One region of the Streptomyces sp. NPDC006476 genome, then DNA from elsewhere that is predicted to be linked to it. Evidence: riboswitches for the same ligand, from Rfam matches in the RefSeq annotation. Region 1 holds a riboswitch; each other region holds the start of a gene.

Region 1 (5,155 bases):
GGCGTCATCACGGCCATCGCGGCGATCGCCTCGATCAACCCGATCTGGGCCATGGGCCCCTACCGTCCGGACCAGGTGTCGACCGGCGCCCAGCCCGACTGGTACATGGGCTTCTCCGAGGGCCTGATCCGTGTGATGCCGGGCTGGGAGATCAACCTGTGGGGTCACACGCTCGTCCTGGGCGTGTTCATCCCGCTGGTGGTCTTCCCGCTGGTCCTGGTCGCGATCGCGGTCTACCCGTTCATCGAGTCCTGGGTCACGGGCGACAAGCGCGAGCACCACATCCTGGACCGTCCGCGCAACGCCCCGACGCGTACCGCGTTCGGTGCCGCGTGGGTGTCCTGGTACTTCGTGCTGATGATCGGCGGCGGCAACGACCTGTGGGCCACGCACTTCCACCTGTCGATCAACGCGATCACCTGGTTCGTGCGCGTCGGCTTCTTCGTCGTACCGGTCCTGGTCTTCATCGCCACCAAGCGGATCTGCCTCGGCCTCCAGCGCCGGGACAAGGACAAGGTGCTGCACGGGCGCGAGTCCGGCATCATCAAGCGCCTGCCGCACGGTGAGTTCATCGAGGTCCACGAGCCGCTCAGCCAGGAGGCGCTGCACACCCTCACGGCGCACGAGCAGTACAAGCCGGTCGAGATCGGCCCGACGGTCGACGAGAACGGTGTCGAGCGCAAGGTCAAGGGCTCCGAGAAGCTGCGCGCCAAGCTGAGCGAGGCGTACTACGGCGACGAGTCCCAGATCCCGAAGCCGACCGTCGAGGAGTACAAGGAGATCACGAGCGGCCACGGCCACCACTGATCGCTGCGGCTCGCCACGCCACGGCGGAAGGGCCCCCGTCCGAACACCGGACGGGGGCCCTTCTTCGTGCGCCGACCTGGATAGGGTGGGCCCACACTGCGTCACTTCTACGACACCCAGGAGCGGCCTCATGAGCGCTGTGACCCCCGCTGGAGGCGACACCGCGGCGGGCCGTTCCTGGCCCGAGGTACTGAACGCCCTGCTCTACGGCCGTGACCAGAGCGCCGACGCGACGGCCTGGGCCATGGACCAGATCATGCGCGGCGAGGCGACGGACGCACAGATCGCCGGGTTCGTCGTGGCGTTGCGCGCCAAGGGCGAGACCGTCGAGGAGATCACCGGCGTGGTCCGGGCGATGTACGAGCACGCGAACGTGATCGAGGTGTCGGGACGCACGGTCGACATCGTCGGCACGGGTGGCGACGGCGCGAAGACGGTGAACATCTCCACGATGTCCGCGATCGTGGTGGCCGGTACCGGCGCCAAGGTCGTCAAGCACGGCAACCGGGCGGCCTCGTCCGCGTCGGGCGCGTCGGACGTGCTGGAGAAGCTGGGCGTCAACCTCGACCTCACCCCGCAGAGGGTGGCCGAGGTCGCGGAGGAGGCCGGCATCACCTTCTGCTTCGCCGTGAAGTTCCACCCGGCGCTGCGGCATGTGGCCGCCGCCCGCGGCCAGTTGGGCATCCGGACGGTCTTCAACGCCCTCGGTCCGCTGACCAATCCGGCCAAGGTCAAGGCCCAGGCGGTCGGTGTCGCAGACCCACGTCTGGCACCCATGATCGCGGGCGTGCTGGCCGAGCGCGGCAACTCCTCGCTCGTCTTCCGCGGCGACGACGGCCTCGACGAGCTGACCACCACGGCCACGTCCCACGTCTGGATCGTCCGGGACGGCAAGGTCACCGAGGAGACCTTCGACCCCCGTGACGTCGGCATCGACCTCGTCCCGGTGGAGGCTCTGCGCGGCGGCGACCCCTCGTACAACGCGGAGGTCGCCCTGCGTCTCCTGGACGGCGAGAGGGGCCCGGTGCGGGACGCCGTCCTGCTGAACTCGGCGGCGGCCCTCGTGGCCCTCGATCCCGGTCCCGGCACCCTGGCCGAGCAGCTGCGGGCCGGCATGGACCGGGCGGCGGAGTCGATCGACTCCGGGGCGGCCAAGCGGGCGCTGGAGCGCTGGGTGGCGGCCAGCAACAAGTAGCCGACTCAAGGTCGCGGTCCCGTCATCCGGACACGGGTTGCGGGACCGCGATCACCTCACGTACGTTCTCTTCCAGGTCATGAGTGACAGTCATGAGGCCCCGGCCGACTGTCCGGCAACCCTCCGTCCGTGGCGGGGTGCCCCGGGTGAAGACCAGGCCGTAGGCAGCGAGGTCTACGGCAAGCGCGGATCCCTCACGCTCTTGAGATGAGCACAGCCCAGGGATCCTGGTCATCGAGGGAGTCTCCCGTGAGCAAGCGAATGCGATAGGGCCGCCGAGCCCCGCCTCCGCGCACCCACTTCTCACCTTCTTCTCTGCCTTTCACGGGAGTTCCCCCATGTCTGTCTCCACCGCTGCCTCCGTCCAGACCATTTGTGCCCCGCTGCCCGTTCTGGGCCGGGATGTCACCGTCCCGCTCGTGACGGGCGGCGAAGTCACCTATGCGGCCCTCGACTACGCGGCCAGCGCCCCCGCCCTGCAGCGCGTCTGGGACGACGTGGCGGCGTACGCCCCGTACTACGGCAGCGTCCACCGCGGTGCGGGCTACCTCTCGCAACTCTCCACCGACCTGTTCGAGAACGCCCGCAGGACCGTCGCCGAGTTCCTCGACTGCCGCGCCGACGACCAGCTGGTCTTCACCCGCTCGACCACGGACTCCCTCAACCTCCTGGCCCGCGCCCTCCCCGCCGACTGCCAGGTCTTCGTCTTCGAGACCGAGCACCACGCCAGCCTGCTGCCCTGGCAGGACGCCCGGGTCACCTACCTCAACGCCCCGCGCACCCCGGCGCAGGCCGTGGCGACCCTGGAGCAGGCTCTCGCCGACCGTGACCCTCAGGGCCCGGCCCTGGTCTGCGTCACCGGCGCATCGAACGTCACCGGCGAACTGTGGCCGGTCCGTGAGCTGGCCGCCGCCGCCCGCGCGCACGGCGCCCGCATCGTGCTGGACGCCGCCCAGCTGGCCCCGCACCACCCCGTCTCCGTCCGTGACCTGGACGTCGACTGGGTCGCCTTCTCCGGTCACAAGCTGTACGCCCCCTTCGGCTCCGGCGTCCTGGCCGGCCGCGCCGACTGGCTGCGCGCGGCCGACCCCTACCTCGCGGGCGGCGGCGCCAGCCGCAAGGTCACCCGCCGCGAGGACGGGGGAGTGGACGTGGAGTGGCACGACAGCGCCGCCCGGCACGAGGCGGGCTCCCCGAACGTGATCGGCGCCTACTCCATCGCCTCGGCCTGCAAGGCGCTGACAGAGGCCGGTTTCGACACCCTGGTCGCCCGTGAGCGGCACCTGATCGAGAAGGTGCGGGCGGGCCTGGCGGAGGTCCCGCAGGTGAAGGTGCTGTCCCTCTTCGGCGACGACGCGCCCCGGGTCGGCGTTATCTCCTTCGTCGTCGAGGGCTGGAACAGCTCCCACTTCGCCGCCGCCCTCTCCGCCGAGTACGGCATCGGCGTCCGCGACGGCCTCTTCTGCGCCCACCCGCTGGTGCGCACCCTCCTCGGCTCCGACCCCCAGACCCAGGGCGAGTGCGGCGCCCCCGAGGCCGCCCCCGGCGAGAAGTCCCTCAACGCGATCCGGGTCAGCTTCGGCGCCGGCACCCCCGACGAGCACGTGGAACGCTTCGTGAACGCCGTCCGGGAACTGGTGAGCGACGGGGCGAAGTGGACATACCGCACCGAGGACGGCCGCTGCGTGCCGGCCGTGTAATCATCCGTTGTGTGGGGATTCCGGCCGCGGTAGGTGAGTCGGCGTCGGCCGGGGAACTCGGGGAGCTCCTCGCGGTGGCCGTCGCGCGCCGTCGGCCGCGGCTGCTCCGTACGGCACCGGTGTACCTGTACGAGGAGGGGCTGGTGTCGGTGCCGGGGGCGCGGGCCCGGCGCTGGGAGCAGGTGACCCACTGGCGCTCCACGATCGACCTGACCCTGAGACGGGACCCCGAGCACGGCCCGCCCTGGTACACCTTCGGCCACCGGCACCTGGCGCGGTTCGCCGACGGCGCGGAACACTCCTTCGTCCTCGACGAGTGGCAGCTTCACGAGCCGGACGAGCAACGCGCCGAGAACGCGTCGATCCGCGCCGCCGTCCACCACGTGCGGCGACGGGTGGGCCGGGCGCAGACGCCCGGTCTGCTCGCCCGGATCGAGGAGGGCCGGCAGGTCTCCTTCGGCCCGCTCACGGCGGACGCGCGGGGGCTGTGGCTGCCGCGCGGGCGGACGCTCCTGACCTGGTCCGGCCTGGAGGAGCCCACACTTGCCGTCGACCTGCCGGACCCGTCCGTACCCCGGTCCTGGTGGGCGACGCGGCGGGACGCGAACCTCACGGTGCGCGGCGCCGACGAGGACGGCGTCCCGCACTCCGCAGACATCCCGGCCTGGCAGGTGGTGAACTGGGGCGCGCTGGTCACCCTCTGGGGCCGGCTGCACCGGCCCGCGGAGTAGGGCGGGGTGTCAGGAGTCCAGGCCGATCGCGAACGCGGCCTCCAGGTCGTGCTGCGAGTAGGTCCGGAACGCGACATGGGTGTCCGTGGCCTCGACGCCCGGGATCTTGCTGATGGAGCCCGGGATGACCTCCGCCAGGTCCTCGTGCTGCTTGACCCGGACCATGGCGATCAGGTCGTAGGTGCCCGTGACGGAGAAGACCTCACTGACGGAGTCCAGCGCGGCGATCCGCTCGGCGATCTCGGGGATCCGGTCCACGCTGGTCTTGATGAGGACGATCGCGGTGATCACGGCTGGTTCTCTCCCTCGGGGGCCGGAGCAGGGGCGGCCCTCACTCTAGTCGTACGGCGGAAACGGGCCCACGCGTAGAGGAAGCCCAGGCCGAAGCCCACCAGGTGGGCCAGATACGCCACCCCGGGCCCCTGGGGCGCCCGGCCCGCCGCCAGCCACTGCAGGGACGCCCAGAAGGGCAGGACGACCCAGGCGGGGAAGCGGAGGGGGAGGAAGAACAGGAAGGGCAGCAGGCTTGTCACCCGGGCCCCGGGGAAAAGGTACAGAAACGCCCCCAGGACCGCCGAGATCGCCCCGGACGCACCGACCAGGGACTGCTCGGAGGCGGCGTTGGCGGCCGCGTAGCCCAGCAGGGCCAGATAGCCGCAGCCGACGTAGAAGAGCGTGAACCGGATCCGGCCCATCCGTTCCTCGGCCATCGCCCCGAAGAC
Region 2 (5,155 bases), on a different contig from region 1:
CGAAGTCCAGGTCGTGCACCTTCTTCGACACGCCCAGCTGGGTCTGGAGCTCCACCACCGGAGCGTAGTAGGCGTTCTGCACGATCAACTGCTGTGCCTCGGTGACCAGTTGCCCGCGCTTGGCCGGGTCGACGGTAGCGGCCTGCTCGGACAGTGCCGTGTCCAGGGAACTCGGGGAAAGGTGGTAGAAGTTGGCCAGCTTGGTGGAGAAGGAGCTGCGCAGGATGTCGGGGTCGGCGCGGGTCACGTTCCCCCACACCGCGTCGTAGTCGCCCGACTGGAGTGTCGGCGCGAACTGCGTGACCTGGAGTTGCTTGAGGGCCACATCGACACCGACGGTCTTGAGCTGCTGCTGAATGAGTTCCAGCGCGGGCTGGTTGGTGGCCGCGTTGGGGAACCACTTGATCGTCAGACTCAGCTTCTGGCCGCCCTTGGCGCGGATGCCGTCGCTTCCGGTCTTCCAGCCGGCCGCGTCCAGCAGGGACTTGGCCTTGGTGACGTCGAAGGTCAGGCCGGAGGCGAGGTCGGTGTAGTCGGGTGTGGTGTGCGCGAGGATGCTGGTGGCCGGCCGGGTGCCGGTCGGGAACACGGTGTCGGCGATCTGCTGCCGGTCGATGGCGTGGAGGATCGCCTGGCGTACCTTGGCGTCCTTGAGCAGTGGCCGGGAGTTGTTCAGGCCGAGACCGAACACCACCCCGGGGTTGGCCCGTCGCTGGAGGGTGACCTGACCGCCCTTGAGGGCCGCCTCGTTGGCCTTGCCGACGCTGGAGACGGCGTCCACCTGACCGGACTGCAGGCTGCCGGCCCGCACACCCGCCTCCGGCACGACCTTGAACACCAGCTTGTCGAGATATGCCTCGCCCTTCTTGGACCACAGTGATGATCCCCAGGCGTATCCGGTGCGCCTGGCGAGTGTGAGGGACTGGTTCTGCACGTACTGCTTCAGCACGAACGGTCCGGAGCCGGTCACCCCCTCGCTGCACTTCTGCTGCGGGGTCTTCTTCACGCTGGCCGAGGACTCGATGCCGAGCGAGTGCGTTGAAGTGGCCTGCAGGAACTGGGCGTTGGGCTGGCTGAAGGTCACCTTCACGGTGAGCGGGTCGACCACGGTGGTGCTCTTGACGCCGCTCAGGTAGCCCTCGGCGAGCGTGCCCAGGGCGCCGAGCTTCGGCACCGCGTCGAAGTTGTCCTTGACCACCTGCGCGGTCAGCTTCGAGCCGTCGCTGAAGGTCACTCCGGAACGCAGATGGAAGGTGAAGGTCGTGGTGTCGGGACTGACGTCCCAGCTCTTCGCCAGCCACGGCACGATCTTGCCGGTCTTCGGGTCCTGGTCCGTCAGGGAGTCCACGATCTGGCGTACCGAGTAGATGGTCTCGTTGCTGGCGACCTGCTGCGGATCCACGCAGCCGGAGTCCGATCCCACCGCGAAGGTCAGGGTGCCGCCGGACCTGGGCTGTCCGGTGCCGCTGCCGCCGTCGCCGCCGCCCGATCCGCAGGCGGTCAGCAGGGCGCCGGTGGTCACAAGGGCGGTCAGTGCCGCCCACCGAGAGGTTCTGACATGGGGAAGTGCGATCACGGAGGGCTTCTCCTACTCGTGTCACCAGGCACGGCGGTGGTACGGGACTCGGCCGTGCGGGGGCGTGCGGACCCGATCGGCGTGATGCCGATGTCGGGGAGCGCTGGGCAGACAGGGATCAGCGGAAAGGAAGAACGGGGATCAGCGGAAACGAAGTACGGGGATCAGGCGCAGACGGATGCGGCGGCGACTGGTGCCGGACGGCGACCAGCGCGGAAAAGGCGCGTCAGGCCTGACAGAGACAGCTGGTCGAGCGCTTGAGATCGATGTGGCGCCGACGCGAGAGCCGGGAGAACACAGTGGCGCCGGCGAAACGGGCGCTGAGGTCACCACCGTGCCGCATGTCGGTCCTCCACCTGTCCGGCCCCGGTCACGGGGCCACGCGCTTGCGGGATCATCGGTGATCCCGCCGGGCTTTCACCTGGAGCACCCCACCGCGTGGGAGGGTTGCCGGTCAGCGAGCCAGGGCTTGACGCTGACACTCAATGCCACTCGTGATCGTACGGAGAGATCTTGCCGTTGGTCAATGGCCGGGCCCGGCTCACGAACCGCCGCGCTCGCGGGGGATCTTCTGACCGGCCTCGATCGCCACCGGCAGCCGGTTCTCGGCCGGGGGCAGCGGGCACGTGGCCAGGTCCGTGTAGGCGCACGGCAGGTTCGTGGCGCGGTTGAAGTCCAGGACGACCCGGCCGTCGGCGGCGGGCGGCTCCAGCCACAGGGCCCGGTTGGCGGCGTACGTGGTGACCCCGGAGGTGGCGTCGGTGAACAGCACCAGCAGCCGGCCCTCGCCGGCGCCGGGGAACGCGGTGAGGGACAGCTGGCGTCCGTCCAGCTCGAAGTCGATCCTGCCCGGAGCGTCGTAGACGTGCTCCAGGCCCTCGACGGCCGCTCCCACGGTGGTCGGCCGGGGTGTGTTGAAGGGGACGTAGCGGCCGGTCACGGCCCAACGCGGGTCGGGTGCGTAGGCCGGCGTTCCGGTGAAGGCCGTACGCCGGGGCGCGTCCGGGTGTCGGGGGCGCACGATGTCGTGGCCGCCGCGCTTGGCGACCTCGATGACGGCGTCTCCCCACACCGCGTTGACGCCGCCGCGCTCGGGCAGCACGCCGAAGCGGTGTTCACCGCGCACCGTGGTTCCGTCGACGACCAGTTCCTCGCCGTCGTCGAGGGTGACGACGACCCCGTCGGGGCCGGTGTGCCAGGCGCCGGGGGCGTCCGGGAAACGCTGGGGGCGGTCGTCGAGCCAGTGTTGGCCGGTGATCGCCAGAAACCCGTGCGGGGCGGAGAGTCGGGCCTCCTGGGCCCGGTACCACTCCAGCCAGGTCTCGGTGAAGGTGTGGAGGTCGGTCGTGGTGGCCTCGGTGGTCAAAGGAATCTCCTTCGTGCAGGGGGCTGTCGGGTCTTCGGGTTGGTTCAGCGGGCGAGTTCGCCGAGGAGTCGCCAGGTGCGTCGGCGGTCGGCCTCTCCGGCGATCTCGGTGCCCGAGAACACGACCTCGGTGGCGCCCGCGTCGCGGTAACGGCGCACCTCGGCCTCGACGGCACGCTCGTCGCCGATCACGGCGAGGTCGGCGGCTCGTCGGGCGCCGGAGAGTTCGATGACCCGCGCGTAGGACGGGATGTCTTCGTAGAAGGCGAGGTTCTCGGTCGCCTTGGCCCGTACTGGCTCCACGTCGTCGGTGACCACGCCCGGCACCAGGGCGACGATCCTGGGCGCGGGGCGGCCGGCGGCCTCCGCGGCGGTGGTCAGGGCGGGCACGATGTGGTCCGCCAGGGCGCGCGGTCCCGCCAGGTACGGCAGGATCCCGTCCGCCAGTTCACCGCTGACCCGCAGCGCCTGCGGACCCATCGCGGCGACCAGCAGGGGGACACCTCTCTCGGCACCCGGTACCCGCGCCGGGAGCGGGGTGGTGGCGGTCAGCAGTTCACCGTGGAAGTCGGCCGTGCCGGTCTCGGTCAACTGCCGCAGTGCGGTGAGGAATTCGCGCAGCCGGGCGATGGGCCGCTCGAAGGGCAGGCCGAAGGCGGTCTCCGTCAGCAGTTTCGTGCCCAGGGCCAGACCGAGGTGGTAGCGGCCGTGGGTCGCGACCTGGGCGGTCTGGGCCTGGCTGGAGACGAGCAGCGGGTGGCGGCCGAAGACGGGGATCGCGGAGGTGCCGACCTGCAGTGCGGGCACCTCGCGCCCGACGATCGCCGCAAGTTGGGGCGAGTCCGCGCCGAAGGTCTGCCCGAACCAGGCCGATGTGACACCGGACTCCGCTGCCTCATGGGCCAGTCGTACGGCGGCGTCGACCTGGTTCGGCGCGTCGGACGCGGTGAGTACTACTCCAACCGTCATGTCGGTTCAGAACGGGTGTCGGCCGGAATCGCATTCCGGTTCATGTGTGACAGCTTCTTGTCAGTCATGTGTACGAGACCCGGCGTGGGGGCTCAGCCCGCCTGCCGCCGGTCCGGGGCGGACCGGTGGGTGAGCGGTTCACGCAGGCCGAGGTTCTCGCGCAGCGTGGTCCCGCTGTACTCGGTGCGGTAGACCCCGCGTTCCTGCAGTTCCGGGACGAGCAGGTCGACGATGTCGTCGAGGCCGTCGGGAATCAGGTACGGCGTGACGTTGAAGCCGTCGACCGCGCCGTGCCGTACGAAGTGGGCGAACTTGTCGGCGAGGCCGGACGGCGTACCGACGTGCCCGCGCTGTGGGCCCAGCGCGATGACGGTCTCACGCAGCGACCAGCCGTGCGCCTCGGCCTTCGCCCGCCACTCCGCGACGACCGCACGCGGGTCGGCGATCCGGCGGGCGCCGAAGGAGCCGTCGTTCTCGGTGACGACCGGGTCCTCCTTCGGCAGCGGCCCGTCGGCGTCACGGTCGGAGAGGTCGATGCCCCACAGCAGCCCGGCGATCCCCAACGCGGTGGCCGGGGTGACCTGTTGCAGCCGGATCCACTGCTTCTTCTCCTGGGCCTCCTTTTCCGTCGCGCCGATGATGATCTCGGTGCCGGGCAGGATCCGCAGATCGTCGTCGGGACGCCCGACCGCGCGCAGCCGCCGTCGGAGGTCATCGGCAAAGCCCAGGGCGTCGTCGAAGTCGTTGCCGTGCGCGGAGAAGATGACGTCGGCGTTGCGGGCGGCGAAGTCGCGTCCCTCGCCGGAGTCACCGGCCTGGAAGATCACCGGGTGACCCTGGGCGCTGCGGGGCAGGGTGGGGGCGAGGTCGACGTCGAACTGCGGGCCCTTGTGGCGCACTTGATGCACGGAGCCGGGGGCCGACCAGGCGCGGGCGGTCGCGGAGTCGGCGACGGCGCCGTCCTCCCAGCCGTCCCAGAGGGCACGGGCCACGGTGAGGAACTCCTCGGCGCGCCGGTAGCGGTCGGCGTGGTCGAGGTAGCCGCCGCGGCGGAAGTTCGCGCCGGTCCAGGCATTGTCCGTGGTGACCACGTTCCAGCCGGCGCGGCCCTCGGAGAGGAGGTCGAGGCCGGAGAGGCGGCGGGCCAGGTCGGCGGGCTCGTTGAAGGTGGAGTTGGAGGTCGAGACCAGGCCGATCCGGCGGGTGACCGCGGCCAGCGCCGCCAGCTGGGTGATGGCGTCCGGC
Region 3 (5,155 bases), on a different contig from region 1:
GACTTCCTTGACCAGCTCGGCGCCGATCTTCTCGTACGGGTCCTCGAGCTCGATCTCCTTGGCGATGGAGACACCATCGTTGGTGATCGTGGGGGCGCCCCACTTCTTCTCGAGGACGACGTTGCGGCCCTTGGGGCCGAGCGTCACCTTCACGGCGTCCGCGAGCTGGTTCATGCCGCGCTCGAGGCCGCGCCGCGCCTCCTCGTCGAACGCGATGATCTTGGCCATGTGAAGTGGTCCCTCCAGGACTGGGGGTGATTCCTTCGGACCGCGCCCGCGCCCGCGACGGACGGCTCGCCGACCCGTGGGTTCCTTGCCCCACCCGGCCTGCGGGCCTCACCGACCCGGTCCTTCTTTGTCACTCTCACCTTCAGAGTGCTAACGCCAATGATTAGCACTCGGGCATGCCGAGTGCAAGCGCCTCCCGGGTACTGGGCAGGTCTCGCAGGGGATCCGGGGCCGCTTGACGCAGACATGCCGAAGGGCCCGTACCCATGACTCCCCATGGGGTACGAGCCCTTCGAAGAAAACAGAAGAACGACGCTGCTATCTACCCGGCGCGTGCTTCAGCTGGTCGCGAGTCGGACCATGTCCGCCTGCGGCCCCTTCTGACCCTGCGAGATCTCGAAATCGACCCGCTGGCCCTCTTCCAGGGTGCGGTACCCGTCCATCTGGATGGCGCTGTAGTGGACGAAAACATCCGCACCACCGTCGACCGCGATGAAGCCGTACCCCTTCTCCGCGTTGAACCACTTGACGGTGCCCTGAGCCATGCCTAACTCCCCTATTACTGGCCCTTGCACAGACCCGCACTTCGCGGGTCCGGGTCAGACCTCACCCCCCACGGTTTGGGGGCGTGCGCCGGAACGCGTCGACCGCGGCTGAATGTATCTGTCCAACTGCCGTCTGCAACAGGTCAATCGGACGAGAATTCTGGACGTCAGGGGTCCGGAATGTAGTGAGAATTCACCCGAATTCAGGGCAAGTCGGGCCCCATAAAGGGCGCATAAGGCGCAAAAGACGCGCACACTTTGGCTACTTCTCATCGCATCCGGAGACGGCACTCATATGCGTTCGGCATGCGGGAGGCAGCAGGTTCCCCAACTGTACCGTGCTCAACCATGCAGAATTGCCCCCTCCGTTTCTCTCGCGGAGGAGGCAATTCGATGAACACTCGGTAATCGCTGTTACCGACGGTAATGATCGGTCATCCGGTCAGCCGCCGGCGACCGCGGGAATGATCGAGACGCCCGCACCGTCCGGGGTGGCCGTCTCCAGCCCCTGCTCGAACCGCACGTCGTCGTCGTTGACGTACACGTTGACGAACCGCCGCAGCTTGCCCTGGTCGTCGAGGACCCGGGCGGCGATCCCGGTGTGGTTCTTCTCCAGATCGGCGATGACCTCGGCCAGGGTCGCGCCTTCGGCGCTCACTTCGGCCTGGCCGCCGGTGTAGGTGCGCAGGATGGTGGGGATGCGGACGTTGACGCTCACGATGAGACCTCCGGTCGGGTGATGGCTTTCAAGGGCCGCGGGGCTGTGTCCAATGTGCGGCTACCGCCGCGTGGGCGCGACCAGCCCCGACCGGCCCGCAGACGACGACGGGTTATACGAGACCAGCCTCGCGGAACGACTCCAGGCTGGGACGAATGGTCGCAGTCAACCCGGTCCCGGCCACCGCATCCAGCGTCTTCAGCCCATCCCCCGTGTTCAGCACGACCGTCGTCAGCGCCGGATCCAGCACACCCGCCTCGATCAGCTTCTTCGTCACTCCGACGGTCACCCCACCGGCGGTCTCCGCGAAGATGCCCTCGGTCCGCGCGAGCAGCCGAATCGCATCGACGATCTGCTCGTCGTTCACGTCCTCCACCGCACCGCCGGTACGCCGTGCGATGTCCAGGACGTACGGGCCGTCCGCCGGGTTGCCGATGGCCAGCGACTTGGCGATGGTGTTCGGCTTCTGCGGCCGGACCACGTCGTGCCCCGCCTTGTACGCGACGGAGACCGGGCTGCACCCCTCGGCCTGCGCGCCGAAGATCTTGTACGGCTTGTCCTCGACGAGCCCGAGCTTGATCAGCTCCTGCAGCCCCTTGTCGATCTTCGTCAGCTGGGAGCCGGAGGCGATCGGCACCACCAGCTGGTCGGGCAGCTTCCAGCCGAGCTGCTCGCAGATCTCGTACGCCAGGGTCTTGGAGCCCTCCGCGTAGTACGGCCGCAGGTTGACGTTGACGAAGCCCCAGCCCTCGCCGGCCGGGTCGCCGATCAGCTCGGAGCAGAAGCGGTTCACGTCGTCGTAGTTGCCCTCGATGCCGACGAGTTCACCGCCGTAGACCGCGGCCATGACGACCTTGCCCTGCTCCAGGTCGTGCGGGATGAACACGCAGGAACGGAAGCCGGCCCGGGCGGCGGCGGCGCCGACCGCGCCCGCGAGGTTGCCGGTGGAGGAGCAGGAGAGGGTGGTGAAGCCGAAGGCGCGCGCGGCCTCCAGGGCCTGGGCGACGACACGGTCCTTGAAGGAGTGCGTCGGGTTGCCGGAGTCGTCCTTGACGTACAGGCCACCGGTCACGCCCAGCTCGCGCGCGAGGTTGTCGGCCTTGACGAGCTTGGTCCAGCCGGGGTTGATGTTCGGCTTGGTCGCCACGTCCGCCGGAACGGGCAGCAGCGGCGCGTAACGCCAGATGTTCGAAGGTCCCGCCTCGATCCGCTTGCGGAGTTCCTCGGTGTCGTAGACCGAGAAGTCGTACGCGATCTCGAGCGGGCCGAAACACTCCTCGCAGGCGAAGACCGGGCCGAGCGGTACCCGGTGGCCGCATTCGCGGCAGCTCAGCGCCGCGGCGGGACCGAGGTCGACGGCCTGGGAGTCGGTGGTGCTTGCAACAGTCTGCGCAGCCATGTGAGGCGAGGCCCTTTCTCCTCATCTTCCTCACGACGCATCTCGCCGTGAGACGGATTTGGCACCTTCCCTAGCCGGGAGCCTCGCGGAATGATCAACGTCGATCTACGAGACCGGCTGGAGGGTTGCCGGGGCTTCATCGGGCCGTGTCCCTCTGCCCCTCTGGATGAGCGGTATTCGGTTGTACGTTCAATGACCTCGGACATGCGATGGTCATCGACGTTGTTCAAGACTGTAACCGAAGGCCAGGACAGTTGAGAGAGTCGTCCGAACCGCGAGACAAGTGAGGAGCCGCCTACGTGCTGGAAGAAGTCGAGCGCTGGCTGAGCACCCGCTCCTGGTCCGTCACCGACCGACCGCTCCACCAGATCCTGGCCGCCAAGCAACGAACGGGCCGGACGGTGTCCGTCGTGCTGCCCGCGCTGAACGAGGAGGAGACGGTAGGCGACATCGTCGCGATCATCCGTCACGACCTGATGCAGCAGGTCCCGCTGGTCGACGAGATCGTGGTCGTCGACTCCGGCTCCACCGACCGCACGTCGGCGGTCGCCGCGTCGGCCGGCGCGCGGGTCGTCCACCGCGACGACATCCTGCCCCGCCTCCCGGCCGTACCCGGCAAGGGCGAGGTGCTGTGGCGCTCGCTGCTGGCCACCACCGGGGACATCGTCTGCTTCATCGACGCAGACCTGAAGGAGTTCTCCTCCGACTTCGTCTCCGGCATCGTCGGCCCGCTGCTCACCGACCCGGGGATCGACCTGGTCAAGGGCATGTACGACCGCCCGCTCGCCGGCGCGAGCGGCCAGGGCGGCCGGGTCACCGAACTCATGGCCCGCCCGCTGCTCAACATGCACTGGCCACAACTGGCCGGTTTCGTCCAGCCGCTCGGCGGCGAGTACGCGGCCCGCCGCAGCCTGCTGGAACAGCTGCCCTTCCCCGTCGGCTACGGCGTGGAACTCGGCATGCTGGTCGACGCCCTGCACCTGGTCGGCCTCGACGCCCTCGCCCAGGTCGACGTCGGCGTCCGCAAGCACCGGCACCAGGACGGACAGGCCCTGGGCCGCATGGCCGCCGCCATCTACCGCACGGCCCAGCTCCGGCTCGCCCGAGGCCACCTCATCCGTCCCTCCCTCACCCAGTTCGAGCGGGGCGAGGACGGCTTCGAGCCGCGCACCTATTCGGTGGACACCGAGGAGCGGCCGCCCATGGCGGAGATCGCGGAGTACGCGGAGCGCAAGGTCGCGTAACCCCTCGGAGCGGGCCGTATACGGGGCGAGGCCGTGAACCGGCCATACGTTTGAGTGTTTCCGGGCCGGGCTAGGTTGAGGCGTATGGCTTCCACGCACGGCGCTCATCAGGTGCTGGTCGCGTCCAACCGCGGCCCGGTCTCGTACGAGGTACAGGAGGACGGCTCGCTGGCCGCCAAACGGGGCGGCGGCGGGCTGGTCTCCGGTCTGTCGGCGATCGGGCCCGACGCGGGCGCCCTGTGGGTGTGCTCCGCGCTGTCCGACGGCGACCGGGAGGCGGTACGGCAGGGCGTCGGCGAGGAGGGCGTGCGCATGCTCGCCATCCCGGCCGACGTGCACGCCGACGCGTACAACGGCATCGCCAACTCGGTGCTCTGGTTCGTCCACCACATGCTGTACCAGACCCCGCTGGAGCCGGTCTTCGACGCGGAGTTCCGACGGCAGTGGGCGTCGTACGAGACGTACAACCGGGCGTTCGCCGAGGCGCTGGCCGAGGAGGCGGCGGAGGGCGCCGCGGTGCTGGTGCAGGACTACCACCTGACGCTGGTGCCGGGAATGCTGCGCGAGCTGCGCCCGGACCTCAGGATCGGTCACTTCTCGCATACGCCGTGGGCGCCGGTGGACTACTTCCGGATGCTGCCGGACGACATCGCGGAGCAGGTGCTGCGCGGCATGCTGGGCGCCGACCGGCTGGGCTTCCTGACCCGGCGCTGGGCGGACGCGTTCACGGCCTGTACGGAACTGGTGGGCGGGCTCGGGAACACCGAGGTCGGCGTGCACGGGCTCGGGGCGGACGCGGACTTCCTGCGGCAGCGCTCGCACGAAAACGACGTCGTGGAGCGGATGGCCGCCCTGCGCGAGGAGATCGGTGCGGGCCGGAAGACGATCGTGCGGGTCGACCGGACCGAGCTGTCGAAGAACATCGTGCGCGGGCTGCTGGCGTACCGGCAGCTGCTCGACGACCACCCGGAGTGGCGGGAGCGGGTCGTGCACGTGGCCTTCGCCTACCCCTCGCGGCAGG
Region 4 (5,155 bases), on a different contig from region 1:
CGGTAGGAGGCGAACTCGTACTTCTTCTTGCGCTCCTCGGTGTCGGTGACGTTGGAGAAGGCCACGTCGACCTTGCCGCTGTCGATGCCGACGAAGAGGTTCTCCCAGGTGGAGTTCTTCACCTCGGGCTTGAGTCCGAAGACCGCTGCGACCAGACGGCCGAGGTCGGGCTCGGAGCCAGTGAGGGTCTTCTGGTCGCTGCCCACGTAGGCCAGCGGCGGGAAGCCGGCCGGCAGGGCGCCGATGCCGATCTCCAGCTTGCCGCTCTTCTTGACGGCCGCGGGCAGTTCGGCGCTGATGGACTTGACCTCGGAGACCTTGATGGAGGTCTGCTGGGCGGCGCCGTTGGAGACCTGGCCGATGACGACCTCGCCGGTCTTGGCGGCGGCGTCGGTGGAGGTGGCCGCGTCGCTGTTGCCACCGCAGGCGGCGAGCCCGGTGGCCAGGGAGGCGACGGCGGTCGCCGCGGTGATGCCGCGTATCAGGCTGCGTCGGGTGAAGTGGATGGACATGGCCGTTCCTTGTCGCTGGAAGGTGATGAGAGTGGTGGCTGGGGGGAGGGCTGAAGGGTGTGGCGGGTCAGAGGACCTTGCTGAGGAAGTCCCTGGTCCGCTCGTGCCGAGGGTTGTCGAGGACCTCGGAGGGCGGGCCCTGCTCGACGATCCGGCCGCCGTCGATGAAGACGACCCGGTCGGCGATCTCGCGGGCGAAGCCGATCTCGTGGGTGACGATGACGAGGGTGGTGCCGCTGGTCGCCAGGTCCTTGATGACGGCGAGCACCTCGCCGACCAGTTCGGGGTCGAGGGCGGAGGTGGGCTCGTCGAAGAGGATGACGCCGGGGCGCAGCGCGAGGGCGCGGGCGATGGCGACGCGCTGTTGCTGGCCGCCGGACAGCTGGCGCGGGTAGGCGCCGGTCTTGTCGGCGAGGCCGACGCGGCTGAGGAGTTCCCGGGCCAGTTCCTGGGCCTCGGTCCTGCCGAGCCGGCCGGTGGCGACCGGGGCCGCGGCCACGTTGTCCAGGACCGTGAGGTGCGGGAAGAGGTTGAAGTTCTGGAAGACGAAGCCGATCCGTCCGCGCTGGGTGAGGATGGCCCGCTCGCTGAGCTCCTTGAGCCGGTTGCCCTGCCGCTTCACGCCGATCGGTTCGCCGTTGATGCTGACGTGGCCGATCTCGGGCTTCTCCAGGTGGTTGATGACCCGCAGCAGGGTGGACTTGCCGGAGCCCGAGGGGCCGAGGATCACGGTGACCTCGCCGGGGCGGACGGTCAGGTCGACGCCGTCCAGCACCCGGTGGGTGCCGTACCACTTGTGCACGTCGTGCACCTCGACGGTGGCGGCCTCGACGTTCGCCAGAGCCTCGATGGTGTCGGTGGTCATACGGCGGCCTCCCGGCGGATACGGGCCCGCAGCTCGGTGAGAGCGGTGCGGAGCTTCTGCAGCGGTGTCGGCGGCAGGCTGCGGGTGGCACCGCGGGCGTAGTGCCGCTCGACGTAGAACTGGACGACGGAGACGACGCTGGTCAGGATCAGGTACCAGACGGTGACGACCAGCAGCAGCGGCACGATGTCGCCGGGATAGGTGGAGCCCATGGTCTGCGCGGAGCCGAACAGGTCGAGCAGGGAGACGTAGAAGACCAGCGAGGTGCCCTTGATCAGGCCGATGAGCTGGTTGACGTAGTTGGGGATGATCGAGCGCAGCGCCTGCGGAAAGACGATCTTCCGGAACTGGTAGCCCTTCGGCAGGCCGAGCGCCGCAGCCGCCTCGTGCTGGCCCTGGTCGACGGAGAGGATGCCGCCGCGGACGACCTCGGCCGCGTAGGCCGCCTCATTGAGGCTGAGGCCGATGACGGCGATGGCCATGTCGGTGGCGAGCTTCGTCTCGTCGAAGGAGAAGAAGGCCGGACCGAAGGGGATGCCGACGCTCAACGTCTTGTACAGGGCGCTGAAGTTGTAGAGGAAGAGCAGCACCACGATGAGCGGGATGGAGCGCAGCGCCCAGATGTACGTCCAGCTGACCGCGCGCAGCACCGGACTCCTCGACAGCCGGGCGAGGGCGAGCAGGATGCCGCCGAGGAGGCCCAACACCGCGCTGTAGGCGGTGACTTCAAGAGTGATCACCAGGCCGTCGAGGATGGTGGGACGCAGGAACCAGTAGCCCCAGCGGTCCCACTGGTAGAACGGGTTGGTCACCAGGCCGTGCACGAACTGGGCGACCAGGACGAGGACGACCGCGGTGGCGATCCAGCGTCCGGGGCGCCGCAGCGGCAGAACTCGCTGGGCGGTGAGGGGCTTTGACGGTTCGTCGGCGGCGGACGTCGGCGCGAGCGTGACGGTGGCGCCAGGGGGTTCACTCATGGTGGGCTCCGGCTGGGTCGGACACCCCGGACGGCGCGGCGGCATGCGGCGGCGGACGCGACAGCGGGGTACCGGGGGCGGGAAGGACGACGGCACACCGCGTCGCGGTGTTCGTCAGGGGATGCGGGCTGCGGGAAGAGGTCAGCCCCGACAGCGGGCACGGCCCGATGCGGTACACAGTGCGCTGTTCACGCGGAGCAGATCGACGGCGCGATCGGCGACGAGAGGGTTCGGGTACGGCCGTACGCAGCCCTGTGGGCGGCACGTGGCCGTCCTGGGAGCTGCGTACATGGCGTCACCGTCACTGTTCCGGCCCGTGTGGGCCTCGCGCTTACCGAAAGGTCATCCGGTCCGGTCGTCACCTGGGGCACCCCACCGCGGTGCGAGGGTTGCCGGTCAGCTAGCCAGGGCTTGTCGCTGACGCTCATGACCGTTCTGATTGCTAGTTAAAACAATTGCCCGAACGTATGTCAACGCCCGTCCACCAGGTGGAACGGCTAACGGGTGCGGTGGGCCGTCCAGTCCAGGATCCGTACGGCCGCTCCGGCGGCCTCCAGTCCCCGGCAGCGGGCGTGGTGACGGCGCTCGATGCCGTCGAGGTCGAGATGGCCGCCGAACGCCGGGTGGGCGGTGAGCCGGCGGGCGTAGGCCCACAGAGCGGGATGGTCGGCGATGCGCTGGACGGCGGCAGCGTCCAGGTGGTTGCGGTGCACGGTGTCGAGCTGGACCAGCGCGGCCCACAACTCGACGTCGGCCGCGGTGACTTCGTCACGGATCAGGTAGGTGCGGCCGGTGAGCCAGCGGTCGAGGGCGCCCAGGGTGTCGAGCAGGGTGGTCAGTGCGGTGTCACATACCACCGCGTCCTCGCCGGCCGACCCGGCCCGCTGCGCCGCCTCCTCGATCCCCTCCCGGCACATCCGCTCCACGGCCTCGATCTCCGACTCCGCGCCGCACGGGTGGAGGGAGGTACCGCCGGTGGAGAAACGGCGGGCGAGGTCGCGCATGATGTCCGGTGCGTGGGTGCTGACGATCCGTCCGGACCAGTCGTCGCTGAGCACCGGTCCGACGGCCGGTCCGCGGTAGCGGTGGGCGCTGGCCTCGTACAGCGGCCGCAGGGCCGAGTGGCCGCCTTCGGGGCAGTCGGGTACGGCGGGCAGGTGGGTCACCGGACAGACGGTGTCCAGGCCGAGCAGGCTGTGGGTGACGGCGATGCGCAGGCCGTCGGGACAGGCGGTCGACAGATGGAGGCGGTAGCGGCCCGGAACGGCGTAGTGGCCGCTGCGCGCGTCCCGGCCGATGCGGCCCCGGAAGGCGGGCGCGGGTCGGTCGGTGGCGTGGGCGGCCAGCGGTGCGATGGTCATGATTCTCCCCGGGAGCGGGCGCGGACGTACGCGCGGCGGAAGCGACGTCGGGCGGGCGGGAATGGGGCGGCGGTCCTGGGAGCAGGGCTCACCCGTGCGCGCCGGACGGGGCGCCCCCGAGGGGGCGGTGCCGGCGCGGGAAGGGCCGCGGCTCAGCCCTGGGGCCTGATCGCGCTGCAGACTCGCAGCAGATCGATGTGGCGGCGGGAGGTCAGAAGAGGCGAACGGACCACGCGGACGGTGACCGGTTCAAGGCGCCTCATGCTTCCCTACCTATTCACTAGGATTCCCTCAGTGAGTGTCGATCCGACCGCGAACCACGTCAAGAGGGGCGTCCCGCATGGCGGACGCCCCCGTGGACTTTCCCGGTGAGGTCAGCGGAGATGAGCGGTGTCGACGGTCGTGTACGGGGTCCCCGTACCGACGTCGGTCACCAGGATGTAGCCGGGGTTGCCGTTGCGGTCGACGTAACAGGTGAGGTACTGGGCGCCGAGCACGGTCTGGCGCACCGGGTGTTCGGCCACCGCCTTGCGGCAGTCGGCCCCGGTGGGGAGCTTGTCGGCGCTCCAGGAGGCCAGTCTGCCGTCGCTCGCGACGAGATAGCCATGCGACACATAGATGGCGTCGGTGGTCGTGCCCGCCGGAACCGGCGGAGTGCGGGTGAAGTCGTAGCCGGTCGGCGCGCCTCCTGAGTCCTTCATGCGGAACCCGCGGACCAGCGTGGTCGAGACGGAGGGCTGCGGGCTGGACAGCGCGGCCGTGGTCGCGAGACCGCCGCCCCCGATGAGCGTCACCGCCGCCACGCCGGCGACCACGGGATGAGCGGAGGCCATGCCGAGCAGCGGGCCGACGACGGGGATCGAGAACTTCAGATGGGTGTTCTTCTGCGTGACCGTGGAATGGTCGCCCGCAGTCACGGTCGCCGTGGGCGCGTAATCCCGTGAGCGGCGGCGCGTGGCCCTCTGCGGTGGCAGGTAGGTGTTGTGCTGGACGTTGCCGTCGCCGGCCTGGGCGCCGTTGGTCCGGCTGTTCCTCATCATGGCGGTGCTTTCTGCGGCCCGTGGGTGTCGGTCGGGCGCCTAACCGAACGTGTTGTGCTGGCTGTTGCCGTCGCCGACCTGCACGCCCCGGGCCTCCCGCAGATCGACCCGGTACGCCCCGCGCGGGCCCGCGTCCGGGGCGGTCAGGGCCAACAACCGCCGGGCGTGTTCCACGACCTCGGCGTCCACGGCACCGGCCAGGACGAGGTCGTGAGCGAGCCCTTCGGCCGATCCGCCCGGCCGGCGCTCCAGCAGCTCGATGCGTTCCAGGGCCCCGGGCCGGCCCGCGAGCCGCCGCACCAGCGCCTGCTTCAGGGTGGCGTAGCACTCGGACACCGCCGACGAGGCGGCGCCGCTCAGACCGGCCCCCACCCCCGCGGTCAGCGCCTGCGCCACCAAC

The links. Region 1 has a riboswitch for S-adenosylmethionine ahead of ABZZ74_RS46240 (aminotransferase class V-fold PLP-dependent enzyme). Riboswitches for the same ligand answer to the same signal wherever they lie in the genome.
Region 2: it holds a riboswitch for S-adenosylmethionine, as region 1 does, so the genes downstream of both, ABZZ74_RS09490 (putative leader peptide) here and ABZZ74_RS46240 (aminotransferase class V-fold PLP-dependent enzyme) in region 1, are expected to answer to the same signal.
Region 3: it holds a riboswitch for S-adenosylmethionine, as region 1 does, so the genes downstream of both, thrC (threonine synthase) here and ABZZ74_RS46240 (aminotransferase class V-fold PLP-dependent enzyme) in region 1, are expected to answer to the same signal.
Region 4: it holds a riboswitch for S-adenosylmethionine, as region 1 does, so the genes downstream of both, ABZZ74_RS15460 (amino acid ABC transporter permease) here and ABZZ74_RS46240 (aminotransferase class V-fold PLP-dependent enzyme) in region 1, are expected to answer to the same signal.

The regions. Positions count from the first base shown of each region.
Region 1 covers NZ_JBEXPK010000090.1:19,541-24,695, reverse strand. Annotated here, with positions in the region: gene ABZZ74_RS46250 (cytochrome bc complex cytochrome b subunit) at 1-807, shown strand, start outside; gene trpD (anthranilate phosphoribosyltransferase) at 938-2,002, shown strand; SAM riboswitch class IV at 2,078-2,194, shown strand; gene ABZZ74_RS46240 (aminotransferase class V-fold PLP-dependent enzyme) at 2,341-3,702, shown strand; gene ABZZ74_RS46235 (hypothetical protein) at 3,714-4,433, shown strand; gene ABZZ74_RS46230 (Lrp/AsnC ligand binding domain-containing protein) at 4,443-4,724, opposite strand; gene ABZZ74_RS46225 (rhomboid family intramembrane serine protease) at 4,721-5,155, opposite strand, start outside.
Region 2 covers NZ_JBEXPK010000006.1:230,426-235,580, forward strand. Annotated here, with positions in the region: gene ABZZ74_RS09485 (ABC transporter substrate-binding protein) at 1-1,576, opposite strand, end outside; gene ABZZ74_RS09490 (putative leader peptide) at 1,803-1,919, opposite strand; SAM riboswitch class IV at 1,954-2,066, opposite strand; gene ABZZ74_RS09495 (DUF1684 domain-containing protein) at 2,118-2,942, opposite strand; gene ABZZ74_RS09500 (LLM class F420-dependent oxidoreductase) at 2,987-3,910, opposite strand; gene ABZZ74_RS09505 (NtaA/DmoA family FMN-dependent monooxygenase) at 4,003-5,155, opposite strand, start outside.
Region 3 covers NZ_JBEXPK010000007.1:217,989-223,143, forward strand. Annotated here, with positions in the region: gene groL (chaperonin GroEL) at 1-228, opposite strand, end outside; gene ABZZ74_RS10630 (cold-shock protein) at 567-773, opposite strand; gene ABZZ74_RS10635 (MoaD/ThiS family protein) at 1,216-1,491, opposite strand; gene thrC (threonine synthase) at 1,604-2,890, opposite strand; SAM riboswitch class I at 2,909-3,063, opposite strand; gene ABZZ74_RS10645 (glucosyl-3-phosphoglycerate synthase) at 3,190-4,134, shown strand; gene ABZZ74_RS10650 (trehalose-6-phosphate synthase) at 4,219-5,155, shown strand, end outside.
Region 4 covers NZ_JBEXPK010000012.1:26,952-32,106, reverse strand. Annotated here, with positions in the region: gene ABZZ74_RS15470 (ABC transporter substrate-binding protein) at 1-512, opposite strand, end outside; gene ABZZ74_RS15465 (amino acid ABC transporter ATP-binding protein) at 580-1,377, opposite strand; gene ABZZ74_RS15460 (amino acid ABC transporter permease) at 1,374-2,354, opposite strand; SAM riboswitch class IV at 2,677-2,786, opposite strand; gene ABZZ74_RS15455 (glutathione S-transferase C-terminal domain-containing protein) at 2,852-3,715, opposite strand; gene ABZZ74_RS15450 (putative leader peptide) at 3,868-3,978, opposite strand; gene ABZZ74_RS15445 (hypothetical protein) at 4,090-4,755, opposite strand; gene ABZZ74_RS15440 (hypothetical protein) at 4,795-5,155, opposite strand, start outside.